4 regions of the Shewanella sp. VB17 genome follow, and region 1 is predicted to be linked to each of the others. Evidence: predicted binding sites of a transcription regulator. Region 1 holds the regulator's gene; each other region holds the start of a gene.
What was found. The regulator sigma-54, encoded in region 1, starts transcription at its own class of promoters, with help from an activator protein. The targets are predictions, from matches to a motif close to GTTGGCACGNNNNTNGNNT.

Region 1 (6,173 bases):
ATTTCTCATATTTATCAAGGGATTGATGACAAACTAGTCCCCTATCAAGCACTATTATCACTTCACAATGTGACTCCTGAAGAAGTCGCTTATATTGGAGATGACATGGTCGACTTACCGGTGATGAAACAAGTTGGATTATCAGTCTGTGTTGCTGATGGTCACCCTTATGTCAAACAAAATGTCGATTTTATTACTCATATTATAGGAGGTCATGGTGCATTACGTGAATTGACTGATCTCTTACTTCTGAGCCAAAATAAATTCGAAACTGCTCATGGGATGAGCATATGAATAGAGTGACTCTGGCCATTACCGTCTTTTTTGGCACCGCGCTATTGCTTTACTGGCAGGTACAGTTGAAACGAGGAAATACCGAGTTAACTCTTGATGCGCAATCTCGACCAGATTACATTGTAGATAACATAAAAAGCGTTCAATATAATGAATTAGGTTTAGTCAGTAATCGACTCAGCGCCAAACATATGGAACACTACGAAGATAATAATACCACCCTATTTACTGAACCAATATACCTGATTTACCCCGAGAAAGGCCAAGGCCAAGCTCAATGGCAAGTTCAGTCAGCTAAGGGCATAATGAATAAAAACTCAGGTAAAGTCATACTCGAGGATAATGTGATTATCAACGCCATAGATACTAAAGAACCAATACAGACTGTCACCACCAGCTATCTAGAGTTAGATCTCAATACGAGAATGATGGTATCAGATAGAAAAGTTTATATTACCGGTAGTGACTTTGTCATTGAAGGATTAGGTTTATATGGCGACCTCAATGCTGAAATTGTAACATTAACCAGTCAAGTTCATGGCACCTATGAACCACAGTGATGGCGATCATTTTGTCACCGTAAAACCGGACGACACACGCATCATTAACATCGTCAAATTGAAGGGCTTTATGAAAAAAAATATCAGTATAATAACAGCTTTACTCTGCTTTATCAGCACTCCTAATTTAGCAAAAGTCAATGATTTAACACAGGAAGTCAAAATATCTGCAGCAAGTCAGGAAGCAGATATAAAAAATAATCAAATTATATTTAATGGCCCAGTTGAAGTCACACAAGGCTCTGTCAAAATTAATGCTGATAAACTGCGGGCTTTCACTGAAGAAGGCACCAGCGGACGTATTTTAATCGCGAGCGGCAATCCGGCAACCTACTCACAGATAATGGAAGACGGCAAACCTGCATCGGCAAATGCACAAGAAATCCGCTATGAGCTATCTAAGCGTACCCTAACTTTGAACGGTAATGCTACGCTCGAGCAAGATGGAAGTCAGGTCACAGGCGATCAGATCTTATATAATCTCGCCGAACAAAAACTCATCGCGAAAAGCACAGGCGATGAACGGGTGATCACCATCATCCGACCTGAAAATTACCAACAAGAATCTAAACCTCAAACCAAACCTGAGCAGCCAATTGACCCCATTGACCCGGCATTAAACAGTCAGGAACAAGAATGAAAGATTTGACATTAAAAGCAATCAATCTTGCTAAAAGTTATAAAAATAGAGCCGTAGTACAAGATGTGAGTTTACGTGTTAAAACAGGTCAGATTGTCGGGCTATTAGGCCCAAATGGCGCCGGGAAAACAACCACTTTTTATATGGTCGTAGGACTGGTGCAAAGTGATAAAGGCCGGATATTCATTAATGATGATGATCTCACTTTAGATCCTATCCATCTTCGCGCCCGCAAAGGCATAGGTTATCTACCGCAAGAGGCCAGTATTTTTAGAAAACTGTCTGTTCGAGACAATATTATGGCCGTATTACAAACTCGAAAAGAACTTAATCGTAATGAACGTGAAGTGCAATTAGAGCACCTTCTTGAAGAGTTTCACATTACCCATATTCGCGATAGCCAAGGCATGACACTCTCTGGTGGTGAAAGAAGACGAGTAGAAATCGCGAGAGCATTAGCAGCCAATCCAAAGTTTATTTTACTTGATGAGCCTTTTGCAGGTGTCGATCCTATTTCTGTTATTGATATAAAAAAAATTATTTTACAACTCAAGAGTCGCGGTTTAGGGGTACTCATTACAGATCACAACGTACGAGAAACATTAGACGTTTGTGAACATGCATACATTGTCAGTCACGGAAATTTAATTGCCGAAGGAACGCCTGCTGAAATCTTAGACAATCAACAAGTTCGAGCAGTGTACTTAGGTGAGCAATTCAAGCTATAGTTAATCAAAGGAGAGATTTACGCTAATAAATACGTATCAAATAACATCATGAGTGATACTAATGCAGTGTATTTAGGGAGATGAACTCCACACATAACTCCAGCAGGCTTTCTCATTTTATCAGTACCAAGAAGGGAATAGCAGTACATGAAAGCGTCACTCCAGCTAAAAATGGGTCAACAGTTAACCATGACTCCTCAGCTACAACAGGCTATTCGTCTCTTGCAGCTGTCGTCACTGGAACTACAACAAGAGATCCAGCAAGCATTAGATTCAAATCCGCTACTTGAGTTGGATGAAGAACAAGCCAATGTAAAAAACGACAATGAATCAGATTTAAACAACACTGCCGATACTGACACTGAAGCTGAAAAAGATAACTCCACGCTTGACACGTCCGATGCCCTCACTCAGGATTCTATGCCTGAAGACCTGCCTATGGACACAACCTGGGATGAGGTTTACACCGCCAGCCAAAACTCCAGTTCAGGGGCCATGCGTAATGATGACCTTCCTTTTCAAGGCGAAACCAGTGAAGGGTTATATGAGCATCTTGAGTGGCAAAAAAATTTAACCCCTTTTTCTGATAATGACTTGGCTATTGCTACTGCCATTATCGATGCGATTGATGAACGTGGTTACCTCACACAAAGTACTGACGATATATTAGAAGCGATGGGTGATCCTGACATAGAGCTTGATGAGATTGAAGCCGTGCTTAAGCGTGTGCAACATTTTGATCCTATTGGCGTCGCAGCTCGCGATCTCAGTGAATGTCTATTTATCCAGCTCGCTCAGTATGCTGATACGACTCCTCATATAGACAATGCTAGGTTACTGATTAAGGAATATTTAGATCTCATCGCAGGTCGAGACTTCCGCCTCTTAATGCGAAAAACAAAATTAAAAGAAGATGATTTAAGACAAGCAATAGCGTTGATCCAAACACTAACACCGCGCCCTGGGCTTGCCATTACACGAAGCCGTGATGAGTATGTTATCCCCGATGTCACTGTTACGAAGAAGAAAGGTCGCTGGGTCGTCGAGCTAAACCCAGATCACATGCCAAAAATAAATGTTAATCAACATTATGCTTCCATGGCTCGCAGTACTAAGAGTCAAGTCGATAGTCAATTTATCCGTGGACACTTACAAGAAGCCAAGTGGTTTATCAAAAGTATAGAAAGTCGAAATGAGACTCTTCTTAAAGTCTCTAACTGTATTGTTAAGTTCCAACAAGGCTTCTTTGAATACGGTGAAGAAGCGATGAAACCTATGGTGTTAAATGACATAGCTGAAGAAGTCGAAATGCATGAATCGACTATATCTCGTGTCACAACGCAAAAATATATGCACACTCCTAAAGGCATATTTGAGCTAAAATATTTCTTCTCAAGCCACGTGGGGACTGATGATGGTGGCGAATGTTCATCAACCGCGATTCGCGCCTTTATTAAAAAGCTAGTTGCAGCAGAAAATCAGCAAAAGCCATTAAGTGATAGTAAAATGGTACTATTATTAGCTGATCAAGGTATCAAGGTAGCGAGACGAACCATCGCCAAGTATCGAGAAGCGATGCTAATCCCGCCATCAAATCAAAGAAAGAGTTTATAGAGAATTAACATATTGAGGTTAATCATTTAGGCATATTATTTAATGCATAAATAGCAATATTCACCTCAAGGTAACGAGCACATTTTAACATAATCGAAACTGGAGGAGTATTTCTATGCAAATAAACGTCACTGGGCATCACATTGAAATTACTAAATCATTACGTCAATATATTGAAGAAAAATTTTCAAAGCTTGAACGACATTTCGATCAGATCAATAATGTGCACGTTATTTTAAATGTTCAGAAAATGCAGCAGAAAGCAGAGGCTAAACTCCACCTTGCTGGTGGTGAAGTTTTTGCAACCTCAGAACACACTGACATGTATACTGCAATCGACTCCCTGATAGATAAGCTCGACCGTCAGGTTATTAAACACAAAGAGAAGCAAATAAAACATTAACCATGGAATTAAGTACCATCCTGCAGCCGGAGTGCACAACTTGCGCCACTCCGGGCAGTAAGAAAAAAGTACTGGAACTCATCAGCGATCTTATTGCTGCCCAGTACCCTAGCCTTTCCTCTCAAGAGATTTTTGAAAGTCTTTTAACGAGAGAGAAAATGGGCAGCACAGGTATAGGTAATGGTATAGCGATTCCACATGGAAGGTTAACCAATATTAGTCACCCCGTTGCAGTATTTATTAAATGCGAGGAGCCAATCCCTTTTGATTCAATTGATAATCAGCCGGTAGATATATTATTTGCACTACTAGTGCCTGCTGATCAATGTGAACAGCACTTAAGCACCTTGTCTGCTATGGCGCAGAAACTGAACGATAAAGTAATTTTAAAACAATTACGAAAAACACAAGATGGATCAGAACTTTATCAGGTGATAACACAATGAAACTGGTTATGGTATCCGGCCGTTCCGGATCGGGTAAATCTGTTGTCCTTAGGGTATTGGAGGATCTAGGCTACTACTGTGTCGACAATCTTCCTCTAACATTGATGGACAAGTTACTTGAACAGCTCAAAGGAAGCACTGAGCTTGTCGCTATTAGCGTAGATGTTCGTAATATACACGAGACTGAATTAAAGACACAACTTTCAAAGTTACCTGAGGGCACTGAACTGTTAAGTTTTTTTCTCAATTCTAGAGATGATATTCTGCTTAAACGTTACAGTGAAACTCGTCGCCTCCACCCGCTATCGAGAAGTAAAACATCACTAAAGGAGGCCATAGATCAAGAACGAGTATTATTGGAGCCCGTCTCTAAACTGGTTGATCATTATATCGATACCTCAAATCTCAATATTTATGATCTGAATAATAAAATAAGAGAAATTTTATTAGGTTACGTAGATAAAGAGTTGGTGATCAACTTTGAATCTTTTGGATTTAAATATGGCATGCCAGTAGAAGCGGATTTCATGTTTGATGTCCGATTTTTACCGAATCCACATTGGGAACCCGATCTCAGACCAATGACGGGACTCGATGAACCTGTGCAGCTTTTCTTAAGTCAACAACCGACAGTGAATAAGTTTATTTGGCAGATTGAAAACCTGCTGGAAACCTGGCTGCCACACCTAGAACGCAACAACCGTAGCTATCTCACGATTGCCATTGGATGTACCGGCGGTCAACATAGATCTGTCTATGTCACTGATCAGCTAGCTAAACTCTTTAGTAATAGTAAACATACAGTCCAAGCCCGCCACCGTGAATTAAGCAATGACTAAACTAGAGCGTCAAGTCACAATATGCAACAAATTAGGGCTTCATGCCCGTGCGGCGACTAAACTTGCCATACTGGCATCAGAATTTGATGCCCAAGTAACCATAATACAAGGTGATAAAAAAGCCTCCGCAGCAAGTGTATTGGGCTTATTAATGTTAGAAACAGGCATAGGTAAAACCATCACCCTAATCGGAGAAGGTCGAGATGCCAATGCAGCACTCGATGCTATATGTGCTCTGGTTGATGCCAAATTTGATGAAGCCAGCTAAATAGCAGCGGTACTTTTACTGCCCAAACAGACAGCTCTAGGGCCTATTATTATGCCAATTGAAATATTAAACAATGAGCTCACGGATCACCGACTAAACCAACTCACTAAAGCACTAAGCAGCGGTATGTTTGTCCACGTCAGAAATATGCTCCATGCCATGGCAACCTCTGACATTGCTTTTATTCTGGAATCATCACCACCTAAAACACGCCAGGTTTTATGGCAACTTATCGACCCAGAGCAAACGGGTGAAGTGCTCGATGAACTTGGTGAAGATCTCAAAGATAACTTGATCAAACAGATGAGCCCTGAGCGTCTTGCAAAAGCAACCGAGGGGATGGACACAGACGATCTCGCCTATATTTTACGTAGTCTACCC
Region 2 (6,173 bases), 2.6 Mb from region 1:
TACCGAGGAGCCCATCATCTGACTTCATGGGTAATGAAACTCGCTCATACACCCTACCATCGACAAATTCTAAGGTATCAAATTCATCACGTTCAGGTTCACAGTAAAGCTGTTCAACTTTTTCAATAAAGTACTCAGGATTAATCAATATATGTTTATTTTCAAAAATAAAATCAACATGATCTTGCCCACTCACCACCTCACTTTCCCACAAAGTCATATAGCTTTCATTATACTGTAATACCTTACCATCGAGACTTGTCACCAAGACACCGTTATTGGTAGATTCAAGCATCGAGTGCATCAAAGACAGGGCTTCTTTGGTTTTAATTTCAGCTAATTTTCTCTTAGTAATATCAGTTCTAATTGCAATGTAACTTTCCGGATTTCCTTGTGCATTATTAAAAGGAGCTACCGTTGTATCAACCCAATAAAAGCGGCCATCTTTAGCACGGTTGCAGATTTCCCCATTCCAAACCTTCCCTTTAGAAATCACACTGTACATGTGTGTAAAAAAAGATCGTGAATGACGACCAGAATTAAGCACACGGTGATTTTTCCCTATTAACTCCTCTTCTTGATAACCACTAATTTCTGAAAAACGTCGATTAACATACGTAATCATGCCTTTTACATCTGTCACGGCTACAATCGCATGCTGATCTAAAGCAAATTTTTGGTCTTCCAAATTATTCAATGCTGTTTGAGCCTGTAAATTAGCTTGATAAAGTGACTCCTCATAAGAGTTTTTAGCCAGTAGCATTTCATTAAAAGCATCGACTAATTGTGATATTTCATTCTTGCTGCTTATCTTTATTGGTTTAACCTTCTCGCCTTTAGCAACATCTAAACTGGCTTGAACCAATTTTTTTACGGGTTTTGTTATCTTTCTTGCCACAAAAACTGCTGAAAGAATAATCGCTAATATGATGAGTATGAGTATTGTTAAGGTCATGTTTGTGAGCCAACCTATCTCCTCAAGTGCTTCATCTCGATCGACCTCACTCACCAATAGCCATTCAACACCAGTCAATTTCACAACATGATGTAAACCGATCACATCACGTCCATTAGGCCCCATGTATTCAAATGCAAAACCATCTAATTTAGATAAAAGCCTTTGCTCTGAAACATCACTAAGATTTGTGTTTTCTCTAGTGTTCAGCCATGCCCTAAATTGAGCTGTATCTATCGATTTGATAGCAACCTCATCCCAATTATTTTCAATGGGTGATAACAATAGACCACTTTCATCAACCAAATAGTGAGTCAATGAACTTTCGCTGTCTACGGTTGAATGCAATGATCTAAGGAAATTTTCGAGCTGTAACTGGATGGCGAATACCCCAATTATATTACCTGCTGTATCGAGGAGGCTTAATGCGATAAAACTAGAAATAGGTATTGATGAAAGCGGGTAACGCTCTATGCCTGAAAAACTCGCCTTACCTGTATTTAAGGAGTGCTCAATACTGGCTGAAAAATGTGAGCTTATAAGTGTTTTACTGAAAATATTTTCCCCAAGATCTGCCTCTCTCGCCACAGAATAAATAATATTGCCATCTGTATCGATTAGGTATATATCATTAACATCATCATATTCACTGACTAAGGTCACAAGATGATGATGATAATCTCCCCTTTTTTCAATCCAATCAGCACTTCTCACATACAGTGCTAGTGGTTGCTCACTGGCGACTAAACCAGCTCTCAATGAGAGCAACATTTGTGGAATTTCCCGAGATTTTGCTTCAACTTTTAAATTAAGCAATCGATAATTAAACCAATTCTGAATAACTTGAGTGGTCAATAGCGATGATTGCGTCAATTTGTCTTCTGCCGCATTAACCAAACTCTGTTTAGCTTGCTCGTAACTAAACCAAGAGACACCAAGAAGTGGAATAAGTGAAAGGGCAAGAAACCACAATGTGAGATCCATTCTAAGTGATTGATATTTTTTTTTACCACACTTTCCTTGCTTAATTGAACTCTCATCCATACAAACTCAACACCTAAATTTATTAGTAAAAAATTATTATTTTTCAACATGACAACTATTTTTATATTAAATCGGCTACAACCAAGTTCTATTCCCATTGAGTATACAAATTATTCAATTTGAGTTTAGCCGAGGACTGGATGTTTTTCATATTTCCACCTTAGTATTTACCTAATCAATATAAAAATAATTAACATGAAACATGATAGCGGTGATTGTTGTACTTCAAACACAACTCAAACCAAAAATCACAGCCCCTCATTCAATACGACTCTGAGCTTTTGCAACTTGATATGCAGTTTGCAAAAAATGCTGCGTTACATGGCAAGTAAAACTGTAATCAACTGTAATCAACTGTATTTAAATATAAAAAAAGTTGGCACAAACTCTGCTTATTACTAATAACTTAGGTTAATAAATGAGGGAACACCAATGAAAAACATAAGTAAGCTGATACTGGTTTTTAATGCAACTTGGCTTTGTCAAAGTAGCTGGGCAGCAGAATTTAATACTTGCCCCACTGAAGCTTTCATTATTCAAACTCCTTCTTCTGTTCCGAAAACATATTCCGTTGAACTTTCTACGGGCAGCTATGTTATCGCGTCAGAGGATATGGGGATCCTTAAAAGCTATAATGGTGTTGGTTTTAATTATCATGATAATTACATTTATGGCTGGGATTATCAGAACAATACCTTAGGTAAAACAGGGAATGACTACCAAATTACCCCTCTAAATATCACCAAAGATACTGATTCAACTGCTGCCGGGAATTTCTTTGTTGGTGATATCGCCATTGATGAAAATGTTTGGTATGGGTATAAACGTAATAAAGGCATGTTCAAAATACCGTTGAACAACCCAGATAATTATACAATGAGCCTAGTCAATGGCAGTAAAGCCAATGCCAATTATAACATTACTGACTTTGCCTTTCACCCAACGGATGGCTATATCTATGCCGTCAGTAATGGTAACACGGGTAATTTACTCCAAATAGATCCGCTGACGGCTGCGTCGACTAACCTAGGAGCCGTTTTAGTCTCATCAGGATCAAATTTTACTTTCGGAGCGCAATTCTTTGACCCCAATGGCATTCTCTACCTCAGTAATAATAGTGATGGTAAAATTTATCGCGTGAATGTTGGTGATGCTGCGCCTAGTGGTGAACTATTTGCTTATGGCCCCTCCTCATCAAGTAATGACGGTGCTCGCTGCGCCTTAGCTGAGGTTCCTATCGGTGACAATGTCGACTTTGGTGATGCGCCAGATAGCTATAAAACATTGATGAGTTCTAATGGAGCAAGACATTCCATTGTTGATGATTTCTACCTAGGATCAGGAGTCGATAATGAATCCAGTGGCTACCCTGCACCATTATCAGATGACAGTAGTGATGCCAATGATGACGAAGATGGGATCCGTTTTCCCACTGGATTCGAGCTTGGCGAATCAGCTCAAATCTTAGTGACAGCGACTGGCAGTGGTGGATATCTCAATGGCTGGTTTGATTGGAATCGTAATGGTATTTTCGATGCTGATGAACATGCCATATCTGCAGAATCACTCAATCAAGGAAGTAATATCATCAACTTAAATGTGCCAACATGGGGCACAGAAGGACTATCTTGGGCCCGTTTCCGCTTTAGTACCTTAGCCGATATCGGCCCTACGGGGGGGGTTGGTGATGGAGAAGTAGAAGACTATCAAATCACTATCACAGAAACAGGCGTAACGATTAACTATTACCCTTCATCTTCAACTTTTACGTCCATCGCCTATGAAGATCTCTACCCTGATCAAGAAGATTACGACATGAATGATGTTATTTTTCACCTAAGATTTACCGAATATGTCAAAAATGGTCAAGTCAGACGTGTCGAATTAGAAGGTCAATTAGCCGCTATGGGAGCCGCTTACCACAACGGGTTTGCTGTTCAACTGCCTGGGATAGCCAGAGGTAATATTAATGAGTCCTCCATTCAATGGAGCATCGATGAGATAGTGCAAACCAACTCACCATTAGAGTCTGGACAAACTAACGCTGTGCTTATATTCACCCAAGATCTCTGGGATCACATCACACTAGCAACCGGATGTGATTATCTCCGCACAGAAGTAGGTTGTGGCACCAGTTACCGTACCACGTGGAAAATGCGTGTACCATTTGAGAACGCAATACCAATCTCTGATATGCCTGAATTTCCATATGATCCCTTTATCTTTGCTACTCCAGGCACTGATCATGGTTTAGCTGCAAAAAATGTTGTCGGTGAACTACCTGGACGCAAACTCGAAATTCACCTCAAAAATAAAGCACCGACAGATAAATTTGACACGGCTTATTTTGGTGCAAGAGAAGACAGATCAGACCCAAATAATGGTCAATATTTCCTCAATGAAAATGGCATGAGTTGGGCACTAGAAATACCCGTTACTTGGAAGCACCCATCAGAAAAGCAAAGGCTGGATATCGCTTATAGTGAGTTTCTAGATTTTGCTGCAGACAAAACAGGCAACACCAATAAAACTTGGTACCTCAATCCAGATTTACAACTTATTTTTCAAGATTAACACCGAAAGAGAAGGAGTGAGAGATGAAAACATTAACTAAGCTTATTAACAGATTAATAACTAACAAACTCATGCATATATTCGCAGTAGCAATCACAATCCAGATCATTTCAGCCTGTGGCGGGGGCAGTGACAGCTCAGAGAATAACAGTACACCTAGTGTTGTCACGACAACACCACCAACACAAGAGTTAGAAATCTTGATCTCCCCCACCTCATTAGACGATCTTGTTGTTAACTCCGATAATAAAATGCAAGCAGCATTTGAACTCATGGTGGCCTTAGATATTCACTCACAAAAACGAGGATATTTTTCACTTTGCGATGATTATAGTAATGATAATAACAGCTATGCAGTTAACTTTGAGTCATGTCTTTACCGTGGACCTTTGGTCAATGGCAAACTAGATACCAACTTAAAAGTGGCTAACCACAATGGTGAATTGCTGGCTGTCATTTGGTTTTACGATGATACATCACCACAATTTCAACTCTGGCAATATGATACTGATCTTGAGCAGCAGTTACTCGTAGTCAATTAATCCGTACTTGACGAAAAATCTGTTGTTCATTAAGTGACAACATCAAAAACAGCAAAAGCGCCGCTTACTGGCTGCGCTTTTACTGCATTTTATGTTCCACACAGATAAGTAAGATATCAGGATTCGATAATCTCTCTTTGGTCAAACCACAATAATAATGGCCATCTCCCTTTGTGTGATTATGATGGCATGTTTGACACTGACCGAAACTTTTAAAGCCGTTAACATCTTGAACTTGCCTTAACAAGGAGCCTAATAAATCAGCAGTAGCACGCATGTCATCTTTTGATGAATGCTCACTAACAAGCTTAAGTAACTCAGCTGGAATAAGACTCTCTACTAATTTTTTACCCTGTTCGCTTACCGACAAATGCGTGACTCGTTTATCTAGTTTATCTGCTGTTTTCAGTACCAGTCCTTTTGATTCTAAAATTTTGATTGATTGCGATACCGTTCCCTTGGTAAGCCCTAAAAACTCAGTGACCGCTTTGGGTGTGTCAGAGTATCGATTACAACTGACTAAATAACACAGAGCATCAAACTGTATCGGCTGTAAACCAAATTCAGCGAGTCGGTGACGTGATTCACTGCGCAATAGGCTACTGAGCCGCTCAATGAGTTGTTGGATAATTAATATGTTCATATCAGTATGGTATCGAATCAAAACTTTGTTGACAAGACTATTTATCTTACAACCACAGCCACATTAAAATTAACATGCAGTTCAACTAAGGTTTCATTTAACACATTGGTATGCTAAAAACCCAACCTAAAAACCTTAACTGCAACCTTTAAAGTAAAAAAACAACTTAACCTCATAAAAATACATAACCACCAAAATATTAACTAACGCCGTAAATATAACAAGGAAGATTAAATGAAAACCCAACTCGCAGTCGCCATCTCTGTGGCTTTGCTGTCTGCAAGTATTAATGCACAAACAGTGATAACCGCCAATGGAGCAACTGTTGAACTGAATATTCCAGCATCATTAATCACTCAGCAGTTTAGAAATACTTTAGGCACAATTAACAATACTAAATTGATGCCTGAAGCAG
Region 3 (6,173 bases), 2.7 Mb from region 1:
TATTTCAGAACGACGCGATGGGCCTTTTATCCCTATTAACTGTGGTGCTATACCTCCAGAATTACTGGAAAGTGAGCTTTTCGGTCATGAAAAGGGATCTTTCACTGGTGCGATAAGTGCACGTAAGGGGCGGTTTGAATTAGCTGAAAAAGGAACCTTGTTCTTAGATGAAATTGGCGATATGCCTCTGCAGATGCAAGTCAAATTATTGAGGGTATTGCAAGAACGCGTGTTTGAACGAGTCGGTGGCAATAAGCCTATTCATACCGATGTTCGTGTCGTAGCTGCGACTCATCGTGAATTAGAGTCCATGATTTTAGAAGGTGAATTTAGAGAAGATCTTTACTATAGACTGAATGTTTTTCCTATTGAAATGCCTGCGTTATGCGAGCGAAAAAATGATATTCCTCTGTTGCTGCAAGAATTAGTAAGCCGTGTGTATAACGAAGGTAGAGGTAAAGTACGCTTTACTCAAAGAGCAATCGAGTCACTAAAAGAGCATATTTGGTCCGGTAATGTCAGAGAGTTATCTAATTTGGTTGAACGTTTGACTATTCTCTATCCTGGTGGCTTAGTGGATGTGAATGATTTGCCAATTAAATATCGCCATATCGACGTGCCTGAATATTGTGTTGAAGTCAGTGAAGAGGAGCTTGAACGTGATGCACTCGCTTCTATTTTTAGTAATGAAGAGCCTATCGCTATTCCAGAAACTCGTTTTCCAAGTGAATTACCACCAGAAGGCGTAAACCTTAAAGATCTATTGGCTGAGCTTGAAATCGATATGATTAGACAAGCTTTAGAGCAGCAAGATAACGTTGTGGCTAGAGCGGCCGAAATGCTAGGGATTAGGCGAACAACACTAGTTGAAAAAATGAGAAAGTATGGCATGGGAAAAGAATAGTGGCATAGCGTATTTATGCTTTTATTTATAGACATTACAGCCTCATATATGGGTGATAATATCACCGCTATATGAGGTTTTTTTTATTTATGATGTTTGTTTTTTTGATGATAAGTGATAATTATCATCTTTATTTAGGGTGGTTAAATAATAAAAAAAACATTAATTTAACCTTGTTGTTTTTTTCTGGCTTAAAATCTGCATAAACCCCGTCAGTAGCAATTTTTTGACGGAGTGGATATGCCTGTAAACTCTCAAATACTATGCGATAAAGTGGCTCTGCATGCCAATCAGTGGTTGGACACGGCATCTGGAGTCAATATGTCCAACCGGATTGAACGTATTTTACATGCGATGCCATCGGGGGTTGTCATTATCAATGATGATGGACGAGTGACTGATGTTAATCCGGTAGCATCGACACTATTAGGATTACCTTTAGTGGGGGTAAAGTGGATTGAAGTTATCAATCGTGCTTTTGCTCCTCAAGATGATGATGGGCATGAGGTTTCACTTCGTAATGGCCGTAGAGTCAAACTTGCCATCACTCCTCTTACACCCGAAGCTGGGCAGTTAATCGTGCTCACCGATTTGACTGAAACCCGTCTTCTACAAAAAAATATCTCCCATCTACAGCGACTGTCAGCTTTAGGTAAAATGGTGGCAACATTAGCTCATCAAGTACGTACCCCATTGACAGCTGCTTTGTTGTACGCATCAAATCTAGGTAGCCTAAAATTGACTGATAGGTCAAGAAGACGATTTCAAACTAAGCTAGTCGATAGGCTTAATGAATTAGAGCATCAGGTTAATGACATGCTCTTGATGGCGAAGGGTCGTCCACAAGACAAAGGTGAGCCAGAATATATTTCAACGGTAATGACAAGCGTATTAGCTAATTGTGAGCCTATTGCCGAGCAGCATTTATGCCAGTTAGAGTTTGTTGACACTTCTAATAGTTTATTTTTTGCTAACCATAGTGCGTTAAGCTCTGCGATTAATAATCTTGTTGTCAACAGTATTGAAGCGGGATCGACTAAGGTCAAAATTCAAGGGTATGAAACAGATTCGTGTTTACACATCGACATTATCGATAATGGTCAAGGCTTAGACAAAGCAATGCAGCATAAGGTGCTTGAGCCCTTCTTCACCACAAAGCCACAAGGTACTGGACTGGGATTAGCAGTCGTGCAGTCCGTTGTGGCTAATCATAATGGCAAGATGCAACTTAGATGTGAAAAAAATAATGGGTGTAGAGCTTTGTTGCATTTTCCCAAAATAGTGGGGAATGAAACTGAGCAGTCAAATCCGTTTTACTGCAGTAAAGATGATGGAGGGACTGACTATGTCAGAAGGTAAGTTATTACTGGTCGAAGATGATCGTGCACTTCGTGAAGCCTTACTCGATACCTTATTGATGGCACATTATGAATGCATTGATGTTGCTTCTGCTGAAGATGCAATTATAAAACTTAAAAATGAGTCATTTGATATGGTGATCAGTGATGTGCAGATGGAAGGGATCGGTGGCATAGGTTTACTGAACTATCTTCAGCAACAGCATGCTCACGTGCCGATATTGTTAATGACAGCATATGCGACGATAGACAATGCCGTTAATGCGATGAAATTAGGTGCTGTTGACTATTTGGCAAAACCTTTTGCACCAGAGGTGCTATTAAATCAAGTTTCTCGTTATTTGAAGCCTAAATTGTCTCATGAGCAACCTGTTGTTGCAGATGAAAAAAGTTTAGCTTTATTGTCGTTAGCGCAGCGAGTTGCCACCTCTGATGCTTCTGTGATGATAATGGGCCCCAGTGGCTCAGGTAAGGAAGTACTTGCCCGGTTTATTCATCTCAACAGTTCACGTTCAGAACAACCATTTGTTGCGATTAATTGTGCTGCAATTCCTGAAAATATGCTTGAAGCCACATTGTTTGGCTATGAAAAAGGCGCTTTTACTGGCGCTTATCAAGCTTGCCCTGGTAAGTTTGAACAGGCACAAGGAGGCACATTATTACTTGACGAAATTTCTGAAATGGAGCTAGGGCTGCAAGCTAAACTGCTACGTGTTTTACAAGAGAAAGAGGTTGAGCGTATTGGTGGACGTAAGAATATTAAACTTGATGTTAGGGTGTTGGCAACATCGAATCGTGATCTCAAATCAATGGCAAAATCTGGTGAATTTAGAGAAGATCTTTACTACAGAATTAATGTTTTTCCTCTCACTTGGCCTGCATTGCATCAAAGGCCTGCTGATATATTACCATTGGCGAGACATTTATTGTTAAGGCATGCAATCACCAGCGGGTTCACTGAGGTGCCGAAATTAGAAGAAAGTGCCGTACGCCGATTACTGACTTATCGATGGCCTGGTAATGTCAGGGAGTTAGATAATGTGATCCAGCGAGCGTTAATTATTATGAGCGGACATAGCATTACAGCGAACGAGATTATTATTGATGCTGATGAGGTGATATTAACACAGGATAAAAAACGCCCATCAAGTGGTTTAGAGGATTCTGTTGAATTGGATGCTTTGGGTGATGAATTAAAAGCGCAAGAGCATGTCATTATCTTGGAGACATTGACTCAATGTCAAGGGAGTCGAAAGCTAGTGGCTGAACGATTAGGAATAAGTGCCAGAACACTAAGATATAAAATGGCGAAAATGAGAGATTCAGGTATACAGATCCCCGCATAGTCATGATGGGGATTTATTGATATCGTACTAAAAAATCACATTTTGGCAGGATTATTGCATTTAACTAGTTAACAGTCATTTCTGTCAACTATCTGTCAATACTTTACTTTTAGTCGACTATTTTGGAGGAAGTTATGCAAATTAGTGCTAATTCTTTACTGCAAGAGATGCAGTCACTCAGTGGTGAGATCCCTACTGGGAATATTAATCCCCAAATAACTCAGCAAATAAATAATACATCTGGTAGTGATTTTGGTGATCTACTCTCACAAGCGGTTAAAAGTGTTGGCGAACTTCAGGCCAATTCAGGATCCTTGGCAACTCGGTTGGATATGGGAGATAACAGAGTCACATTATCTGAGACTGTTATTGCCAGAGAAAAATCCAGTGTTGCATTTGAAGCCACAGTTCAAGTTAGAAATAAGCTTATTGAAGCATATAAATCTATTATGAGTATGCCAGTATAATTCATTCGTCATACTCCTTTTTGTATTTTAATAGTATTTTGCTCACACGTTAGAGAATAGACAAGTAGGGATATATTTTGAGTACAGATATGGTTGTAGGTACTGATCCTGCTCTAGATGATGATATGGCAGATGGTGTACAAGAAGAGAATAAATCTGGCGGACTTGGCTCCTTTGGGGGAGTGGATATGTTACGTCAGGTAACGATGATTATTGCATTGGCAATTTGTCTTGCTGTTGCTGTATCTGTGATGTTATGGGCGCAAGAGCCTGAATTCAGGCCGTTGGGGAAAATGGCGACAGAAGATATGATCATGGTGCTAGATGTACTGGATAAAAATAAAATCATTTATAAGATTGAAGGCGATGTTGTTAAAGTACCTGAAGATGAATATCAAAATGTTAAATTGATGTTGAGCCGAGAAGGAGTGACGAGTTCTGCCAGTGAGAATGATTATTTAAGCCAAGATGCTGGGTTTGGTGTCAGTCAACGCATGGAAATGGCAAGATTAAAGCATAGCCAAGAGCTCAATTTAGCAAGAGCGATTGAAGAGTTGCGAAGTGTCAGTCGTGCAAAAGTCATATTGGCCATTCCAAAAGAAAATGTCTTTGCAAGAAATCGTTCAAAACCGAGTGCAACAGTGGTGATAAATGCTCGGCGTGGTGGAGTAGGGCAAGAAGAAGTGGATTCAATTGTTGATATAGTCGCTTCAGCAGTACAAGGATTAGAGCCTACTAGAGTCACTGTGACGGACTCTAACGGTCGCTTACTCAATTCAGGTAGCCAAGATGGAGTGTCAGCAAGGGCTAGGCGTGAATCCGAACTTGTTCAGCAAAAAGAATCAGAATATCGTAATAAAGTTGATTCCATTTTAATGCCGATCCTTGGTCCTGAAAATTTTACTTCTCAAGTTGATGTGAGTATGGACTTTACTGCTGTAGAGCAAACAACTAAACGATTTAATCCCGATCTTCCAGCTCTGCGCAGCGAGATGACGGTTGAAAATAATGCTAACTCTGGGCTCATTGGTGGAATACCTGGAGCATTAAGTAATCAACCACCAATGGAAGCGAATATCCCACAAGATGCACTGAATAAGGATGCAAATGAAAGCAGTAAAAGTTCAGGAACTTCACATAAAGAAGCCACTCGAAATTTCGAATTAGATACTACAATCAGCCATACTCGACAACAAATAGGTGTAGTGAGGCGAGTGAGTGTATCGGTTGCTGTAGACTTTAAGCTAGGGCCTGCTTCGGAAGATGGTCAAGTCAACCGCATACCTAGAACAGAGCAAGAGATGGCCAATATTCGGCGTCTACTCGAAGGGGCTGTCGGGTTTAATACTCAGCGAGGTGATGCGATTGAAGTGGTGAGCGTCCCCTTTATGGATCAATTGATTGAAGAAGCGCCTGCAGTAAAAGCATGGGAACAACCTTGGTTTTGGCGAGCCATTAAGTTAGCCATGGGAGGCATGGTTATTCTGCTGTTGATCTTGTTTGTTGTCAGACCTATGTTAAGTAAGCTTATTAATCCAAATAAAACAGACCTGCCAGATGAGCCTAAATTTGGTGATGAACTTGCTGAGATAGAAGATCAATATGCATCAGATACGCTGGGTATGTTAGACCGCCCTGATGCTGAATATAGTTACAATGATGATGGCTCTATTTTGATCCCTGATTTACATAAAGACGATGACATGATTAAGGCAATTAGAGCGCTTGTTGCTAATGAGCCTGAACTGTCGACGCAAGTGATTAAAGGATGGTTACAAGAAGATGGACAAAGATAAAGAAGTGGCAGAGGGGAGTGCTGGTGGGGGATCGTTAACCGATGAGCTTAGCGGTGCAGAGAAAACAGCAATATTATTGTTGAGTTTAAATGAATCCGATGCCGCTTCTATTTTAAAGAACCTCGAGCCTAAACAAGTGCAAAAAGTCGGCATGGTCATGGCTGCGATGAATGATTTTGGTCAGGAAAAAGTGAAGGCAGTACATCAGCTTTTTCTTGATGAAGTGCAAAAATACTCTTCGATTGGTTTTAACAGCGAAGATTTTGTGCGCAAAGCGTTAACGGCTGCTTTAGGTGAAGATA
Region 4 (6,173 bases), 3.6 Mb from region 1:
TTTAACTTTGGTTATCTACTCACTTCACTCTTAGCCGTTGTTTTCTTAGCATTGGGTTCATTAGTCATGCATGGCAGTGGTGAGCACTTTTCAAGTTCGGGAGCACTATTTGCTAATCAACTGATCACCTTGTACAGCCAAGTACTTGGTCATGAGAGCAAATATCTCATTGGTACCGTAGCCCTACTTTGTATTTTCAGCACCACAGTCACTGTCATTGATGGATACAGCCGCACACTCAACATGGGCTGGCAATTGTTGGCAAAAAAGCAAGACTCAAGTCAACGTCTGACAGGCATAATGCTGACTCTCTGTGCATTAAGTTTAGCCATTGTCTTTTTCTTCAAAGGTGCCCTACTCCCCTTACTGGAATTGGTCATGATACTGGCCTTTATGACTACCGTGATTTTTGCCGGACTTAACTATAAATTAATGACCAGCTCCGCTTTAAACAAGTCAGATCGTTACGGCTGGAAAATGAAATGTCTATCAATGCTAGGCATGACCTACCTGATTGGTTTTGCCTTATTGTTTATCTTTTGGATATTGACAAAATAACTGCGCCATCAATAATATGCACTCAAAACCAAGATGGGCAAACATGCCGTTTAAATAAGTCAGAAGATAATCGTAAAACTCAGTTATAATAACATCCACAAGATCCCGCAGACGCGGAATCAACGAGATAAAGACAAAGAATTATGATTAACAACGATATTTTACGCCGCATCCGTTTCATATTTGACTATCCAAATGCAAAAATGATCAAAATTTTTGCCAAAGCAAACCATGAGATGACTCAAGAGTTACTCATTAATATGCTTAAAAAAGAATCAGAAGAAGGCTATCAACCTTGCAATGACAAGATCATGTGTTCTTTCTTAGATGGCTTGATCATTGAAAAACGCGGCTTAAAAGAAGGCGCAGAGATCCCTGAGCCAGCATCACAATTAAACAATAACCTTATCTTTAAAAAGCTAAGGGTAGCACTTGAAATGCGTGAAGATGACATTATCAGCACGTTAGATTTAGCCGAATTCACTATGTCAAAATCTGAATTAGGTGCACTATTTAGAAAGCCGGGTCATAAACACTTCAAAGAATGTGGCGATCAGGTGTTACGTAATTTCACCACAGGTTTATCGCTAAAACATCGCGGCAAATAAACCATTTTACCGAACGAATAAAAACACAGCTTAGTCTGTGTTTTTTTATCCCTAAGAATCTCAGCATGAAAAACAATCGAAGAAAAGCTGAATAAATAGCACTTGAAAGACAACAAAAATCACACTTTGTGTTAGTCTTTAAAAATACCAACAGCATCCTAAATAACTCACTTATCATAAAGGTTACCAATGGACGATCATAAACGCCCGCTCTACCTTCCATTCGCTGGCCCCGCTATTCTTGAAGCCCCGTTAATTAACAAAGGTAGCGCATTTACCGATGAAGAGCGTGTATTTTTCAATCTCGAAGGCCTGCTTCCGCATGTGATTGAAACCATCGAAGAACAAGCATCTCGTGCCTATGACCAGTACACTAATTTTACCAATGATCTCGACCGGCATATCTACCTAAGAAATATTCAAGATACTAACGAAACACTATATTACCGATTAGTCCAAAATCACATTACCGAAATGATGCCCATCATCTACACACCTACGGTAGGTTTAGCCTGTGAACGTTTTTCTAAAAATTACCGTCGCAACCGCGGACTCTTTATTTCTTACCCGCATAAAGACAGAATTGACGATATCCTTAATAACTCGACTCGTCAAAAGGTCAAAATTATTGTCGTCACCGATGGAGAGCGCATATTAGGACTTGGTGATCAAGGTATTGGCGGCATGGGGATCCCAATAGGCAAACTCTCTCTTTATACAAGTTGTGGCGGGATCAGCCCTGCATACACGCTACCAATCACATTAGATGTGGGTACTGATAATCCACATCTACTCGAAGATCCTATGTATATGGGCTGGCGCCATCAGCGTATCGGCGGAGAAGAGTACACAGAATTTGTCGAAGCTTTCATGCAAGCTGTTAGCAGACGCTGGCCCAATGCTTTGATCCAATTTGAAGATTTTGCACAAAAAAATGCCATGCCATTACTTGATCGCTACAAGGATCAATACTGCTGCTTTAACGATGATATTCAAGGTACTGCGGCGGTCACTGTTGGCTCCTTGCTTGCAGCATGTCAAGCTGCTAAGACGCGTTTAAGCGACCAACGCATCGCATTTCTAGGCTCTGGCTCTGCTGGTTGTGGCATCGCTGAAGCCATCGTCGCCCAAATGATTAACGAAGGACTACCCGAGAAGCAAGCTCGTCAACAAGTCTTTATGGTTGACCGCTGGGGAATGCTCCAAAGTAACATGCCTAACTTACTGCCTTTTCAGCAAAAGCTAGCACAACAATGCGATCATGTGAAAAGTTGGGAAAATTTCAGTGATAACATTTCACTGCTTGATGTCATGCACAACGCAAAACCAACAGTGCTTATTGGTGTGTCTGGTGCACCAGGACTATTTAGTGAAGAGATTATTAAAGCAATGCATCAACATTGCCCTAGACCAATTGTCTTCCCACTTTCAAACCCAACAAGCCGTGTTGAAGCAACACCAAAAGATATTCTTCATTGGACTGGGGGCAAAGCCTTGGTTGCAACAGGAAGCCCATTTGAACCTGTTGTTATTGAAGGAGAAGTATACGAAATAGCCCAATGTAATAACAGTTACATTTTCCCCGGTATCGGCCTTGGTGTACTTGCAGCTGGCGCTAAACGTGTCAGTGATGAAATGCTAATGGCGTCAAGTCGCGCATTAGCCGAATGTTCACCTTTAGCCGTTAATGATGAAGGCCCACTATTGCCACCGTTAGAGGACATACATAGGGTGAGTAAACACATCGCCTTCGCCGTCGCGAAAGTTGCTGTAGAACAAGGACACGCATTACCTTGTACCGATGAACAGCTTAAAAAATCAATCGACAACAACTTCTGGACCGCTGAATATCGACGTTACAAAAGAACATCCTTCTAACTCTTAAGTAACAATTAGGGTTCAGGGATCAGAGTTTAGATTCCGGCCCATTGTTATATTGAAAGCTACCATTTGTATACTGGTAGCTTTTTTTCGCCTTCAAATGATGAATCCAGCCCAGAAGAGACGTGGGACTTGTTATCCGACAAATAGGTGATTCTGTTACTTGAAGAGCAGCAAATAACACTTATATAAAGAGGTTTATCATACGCCAGATACAAAAAAACCTTGCGTAAGCAAGGTTTTAAAGTTTGGTACCGGAGGTCGGACTTGAACCGACACGTCTTTCGACAACGGATTTTGAATCCGTCGTGTCTACCAATTCCACCACACCGGCATCATTAAATAGCATTACTAAAAATCTTATCTGATCTCAGTAAGTGACGGGGATTATACCTTTGATCTTGGTAATGGCAAGCCTTTAAAAGCGACAACTTACCAAGTGGTCATTTTTCACTCTTAAAATGTGTTGTTCGACGATAATACATACTTAGGCGAAGAATATGTAGTCAAATACAAACAATAATTATAAGGAGAACTAAGTAAGTTTAGATATAGCCTATCGCACCTTTCCACTCTTTATGTTGCTAAACCTTATGTGTTATGACCCATATAGTTAATCCATTTCGACATACTAAATTCGACATATCAAAAAGAGGGGAGCTATAAATACTCGCTCTTAAGCCGCATGCTTACGTGAGCCGACAACATTATTGGCAAAGTTCGGCCTAGCCTTAATAAGCTGTTGCATTTCTTCCATACTCGGCTCACCAGAGGGTAGCCTTAACACTTGACGGTTTAAGTAAATTCTAGCTCTCATCGAAATTTTATAGTCAGCAGTGGACCCTTGAATAGCATAATGCTTCTGATTACCTATGCTCTCAATAATATTCGTTACTAATAGGCTTTTCACTGCAATTTCCTCCTCAGGCAAAGTTAAGATTGTTTCACCCTGGAGAAAGAACTCCCTTAATAGTGCTCGCTCAGTAGGATCTAATAATCTAACCTTTTCCTCTATTCCCTTAACAATACGCTTATATTTCAAGTGAGCTATTGCTTCATTGAGAAAATAATCCAAAACTTGAGTCATAAAATACGTAATGCCGACAATAAACCCTAAACTAATAAAGTGTAAGTATTCTGTCACTAGAATCTCTAAACTGACAACTTGCAGTAGAGATTTAGGTATAAAAAGAAGCATGCCAGCGACGATGACTAACCATAACATAACATTAAAAACCAATTTTTTAGAGCTTGTTTTTTTAACAAAATTCAACTTTATCTTCTTCATATTCAGGCCTAATGTCAATAAAATGAACAGGACTAACACTAAGCAATATTAATGCCACAAGCACTCATCAATACAGAATAAGTCGCGTAACTGCTTTTATCTTTGTTTATAATTAATTAACAGACACACGAACCTAATTATCCGTCTATGCTTATAACAACAAAACCAAGCGCAATTTACGTAAACATGATGGATTGAGCTAAGAGCGCTCTTTCGTAACACAAGAAAAGGATTCATGAAGTCATTTACAGGCCAATTAATTCATAGCCCTATGGGTTTTAAGCTAACGCTATCAATTGTTATTTTTAGCTCGTTAATCACATTATTAACAACCGGCTTTCAACTCATTAGGGATTATAAAGGCGATGTCGACAGGATCGACAGGCAGTTTACAAATATAGAAAAAGTAAACCTCGATGTACTGGCAGCCAGTATCTGGGTCATAGATGAGCGCCTGATCAACATTCAACTCCATGGGCTTATTCAGCTACCCGACGTCAGTTATATATCAATTAACGATGATAGCGGTCAAGAATGGACCGCTGGTGAACTATCACCTAAAAATACCATCGAAAAATCCTTTGAACTCTCTTATCGTGCAGGCACAGATCGCATTCCCGTTGGTACATTACTCCTACAAGCAGATCTTAAAGCCGTGTACAACAAGTTGCTAGATCGTGCGATAATCATATTACTTTCAAATGCCATAAAGACGTCTATTGTCGCTGGCTTTATCCTCTTCTTAGTCTGGTACATGGTCACACGGCACTTACATCGAATAAGCCAATATTGCCAAAAAATCGATCTTGATTCTCCTTTTGTTCCTCTCACTTTCGAGCAGAATAGTAATAAAAATAAAAATGACGAATTTGATCAAGTCTCTCTAGCCATCAATACCATGCAAGAACAATTAAGAGCTTCATTTTCAGATATAAAGCGATCTAAGCAGGAACTAGTTGATGCGCTAACTGACAGGGAAAGGCTATTAGCAATAGAAACCAGTTATAAAGAAGATCTATCTAGACAAGTAAAAGAGCAAACTCGAGAGCTAGAACAATCGCTAATCGTATTAAAGCGTGCTCAGGAAGTCCTCGTTGAGCAAGAAAAAATGGCAGCACTCGGTGGTTTGGTATCTGGAGTCGCACATGAAATCAATACACCTATCGGAATATGCTTAACTGCAGCCAGCTCACAGCTTCACCATATTGATGAACTGGTAACCGTTATACACAGTGAAGATGCCACCCTAGAAGCAATCGACACGATTTTAGAAGAGTACAAAATGAATTGCGAGCTCATCGTCAATAACATCACTCGTGCAAGCACTTTGATACAAAAATTTAAAACTGTGGCAGCGCAACAAACTCAAGAAGAGAAACGTAGTTTTAATCTTAAGCAAGACTTTATTGATAACCATGAATCAGTCAAAGCCCTATTTACCGACATCACAGTCGATATGCAACTTGAACTAGAGGACACTTTGACAATTAGTACAAATCATAATTTGCTGAAACAGATCATCACCAATGTATTATCTAACGCTTATTCTCATGCATTTAAGCACGTTGAAAAACCAGTGATACACATTCAAGCGTTTCTCGACGGTAAGCAACTTAATATTTTGATACGTGATAATGGCTCTGGGATTTCACAAGATGACTCAACTCGGATCTTTGAACCCTTCTACACAACATCACGTAACAAGGGGGGGGTGGGCTTAGGCTTATCAGGTGCTTTTAATGCTGCAACCTTATTAAAAGGCAGCATTAAATTAATTCAAGAATCGGATCTAGATGGTACCTGTTTCCATATTGACTTCCCTGTCGAACCTCCAGAAA

Region 2: the regulator sigma-54 is predicted to act here: its motif matches at 2,375-2,393, upstream of HQQ94_RS09000 (LruC domain-containing protein).
Region 3: the regulator sigma-54 is predicted to act here: its motif matches at 3,650-3,668, upstream of fliE (flagellar hook-basal body complex protein FliE).
Region 4: the regulator sigma-54 is predicted to act here: its motif matches at 4,376-4,394, upstream of HQQ94_RS04595 (superinfection exclusion B family protein).

Annotation. Positions count from the first base shown of each region.
Region 1 is NZ_JABRVS010000001.1:4,697,510-4,703,682, forward strand. It holds gene kdsC (3-deoxy-manno-octulosonate-8-phosphatase KdsC) at 1-294, shown strand, start outside; gene lptC (LPS export ABC transporter periplasmic protein LptC) at 291-854, shown strand; gene lptA (lipopolysaccharide transport periplasmic protein LptA) at 925-1,494, shown strand; gene lptB (LPS export ABC transporter ATP-binding protein) at 1,491-2,222, shown strand; gene HQQ94_RS20250 (RNA polymerase factor sigma-54) at 2,370-3,836, shown strand; gene hpf (ribosome hibernation promoting factor) at 3,952-4,239, shown strand; gene ptsN (PTS IIA-like nitrogen regulatory protein PtsN) at 4,242-4,685, shown strand; gene rapZ (RNase adapter RapZ) at 4,682-5,524, shown strand; gene HQQ94_RS20270 (HPr family phosphocarrier protein) at 5,517-5,792, shown strand; gene mgtE (magnesium transporter) at 5,844-6,173, shown strand, end outside.
Region 2 is NZ_JABRVS010000001.1:2,088,335-2,094,507, reverse strand. It holds gene HQQ94_RS09005 (response regulator) at 1-1,999, opposite strand, end outside; gene HQQ94_RS09000 (LruC domain-containing protein) at 2,432-4,573, shown strand; gene HQQ94_RS08995 (hypothetical protein) at 4,597-5,115, shown strand; gene HQQ94_RS08990 (MarR family winged helix-turn-helix transcriptional regulator) at 5,195-5,758, opposite strand; gene HQQ94_RS22850 (S8 family serine peptidase) at 5,993-6,173, shown strand, end outside.
Region 3 is NZ_JABRVS010000001.1:2,047,041-2,053,213, forward strand. It holds gene HQQ94_RS08805 (sigma-54 dependent transcriptional regulator) at 1-904, shown strand, start outside; gene HQQ94_RS08810 (PAS domain-containing sensor histidine kinase) at 1,145-2,263, shown strand; gene HQQ94_RS08815 (sigma-54 dependent transcriptional regulator) at 2,250-3,608, shown strand; gene fliE (flagellar hook-basal body complex protein FliE) at 3,743-4,075, shown strand; gene fliF (flagellar basal-body MS-ring/collar protein FliF) at 4,165-5,871, shown strand; gene fliG (flagellar motor switch protein FliG) at 5,858-6,173, shown strand, end outside.
Region 4 is NZ_JABRVS010000001.1:1,095,435-1,101,607, reverse strand. It holds gene HQQ94_RS04615 (NRAMP family divalent metal transporter) at 1-558, shown strand, start outside; gene HQQ94_RS04610 (DUF1456 family protein) at 702-1,166, shown strand; gene HQQ94_RS04605 (NAD-dependent malic enzyme) at 1,356-3,044, shown strand; tRNA gene HQQ94_RS04600 (tRNA-Leu) at 3,297-3,381, opposite strand; gene HQQ94_RS04595 (superinfection exclusion B family protein) at 3,724-4,335, opposite strand; gene HQQ94_RS04590 (ATP-binding protein) at 4,571-6,173, shown strand, end outside.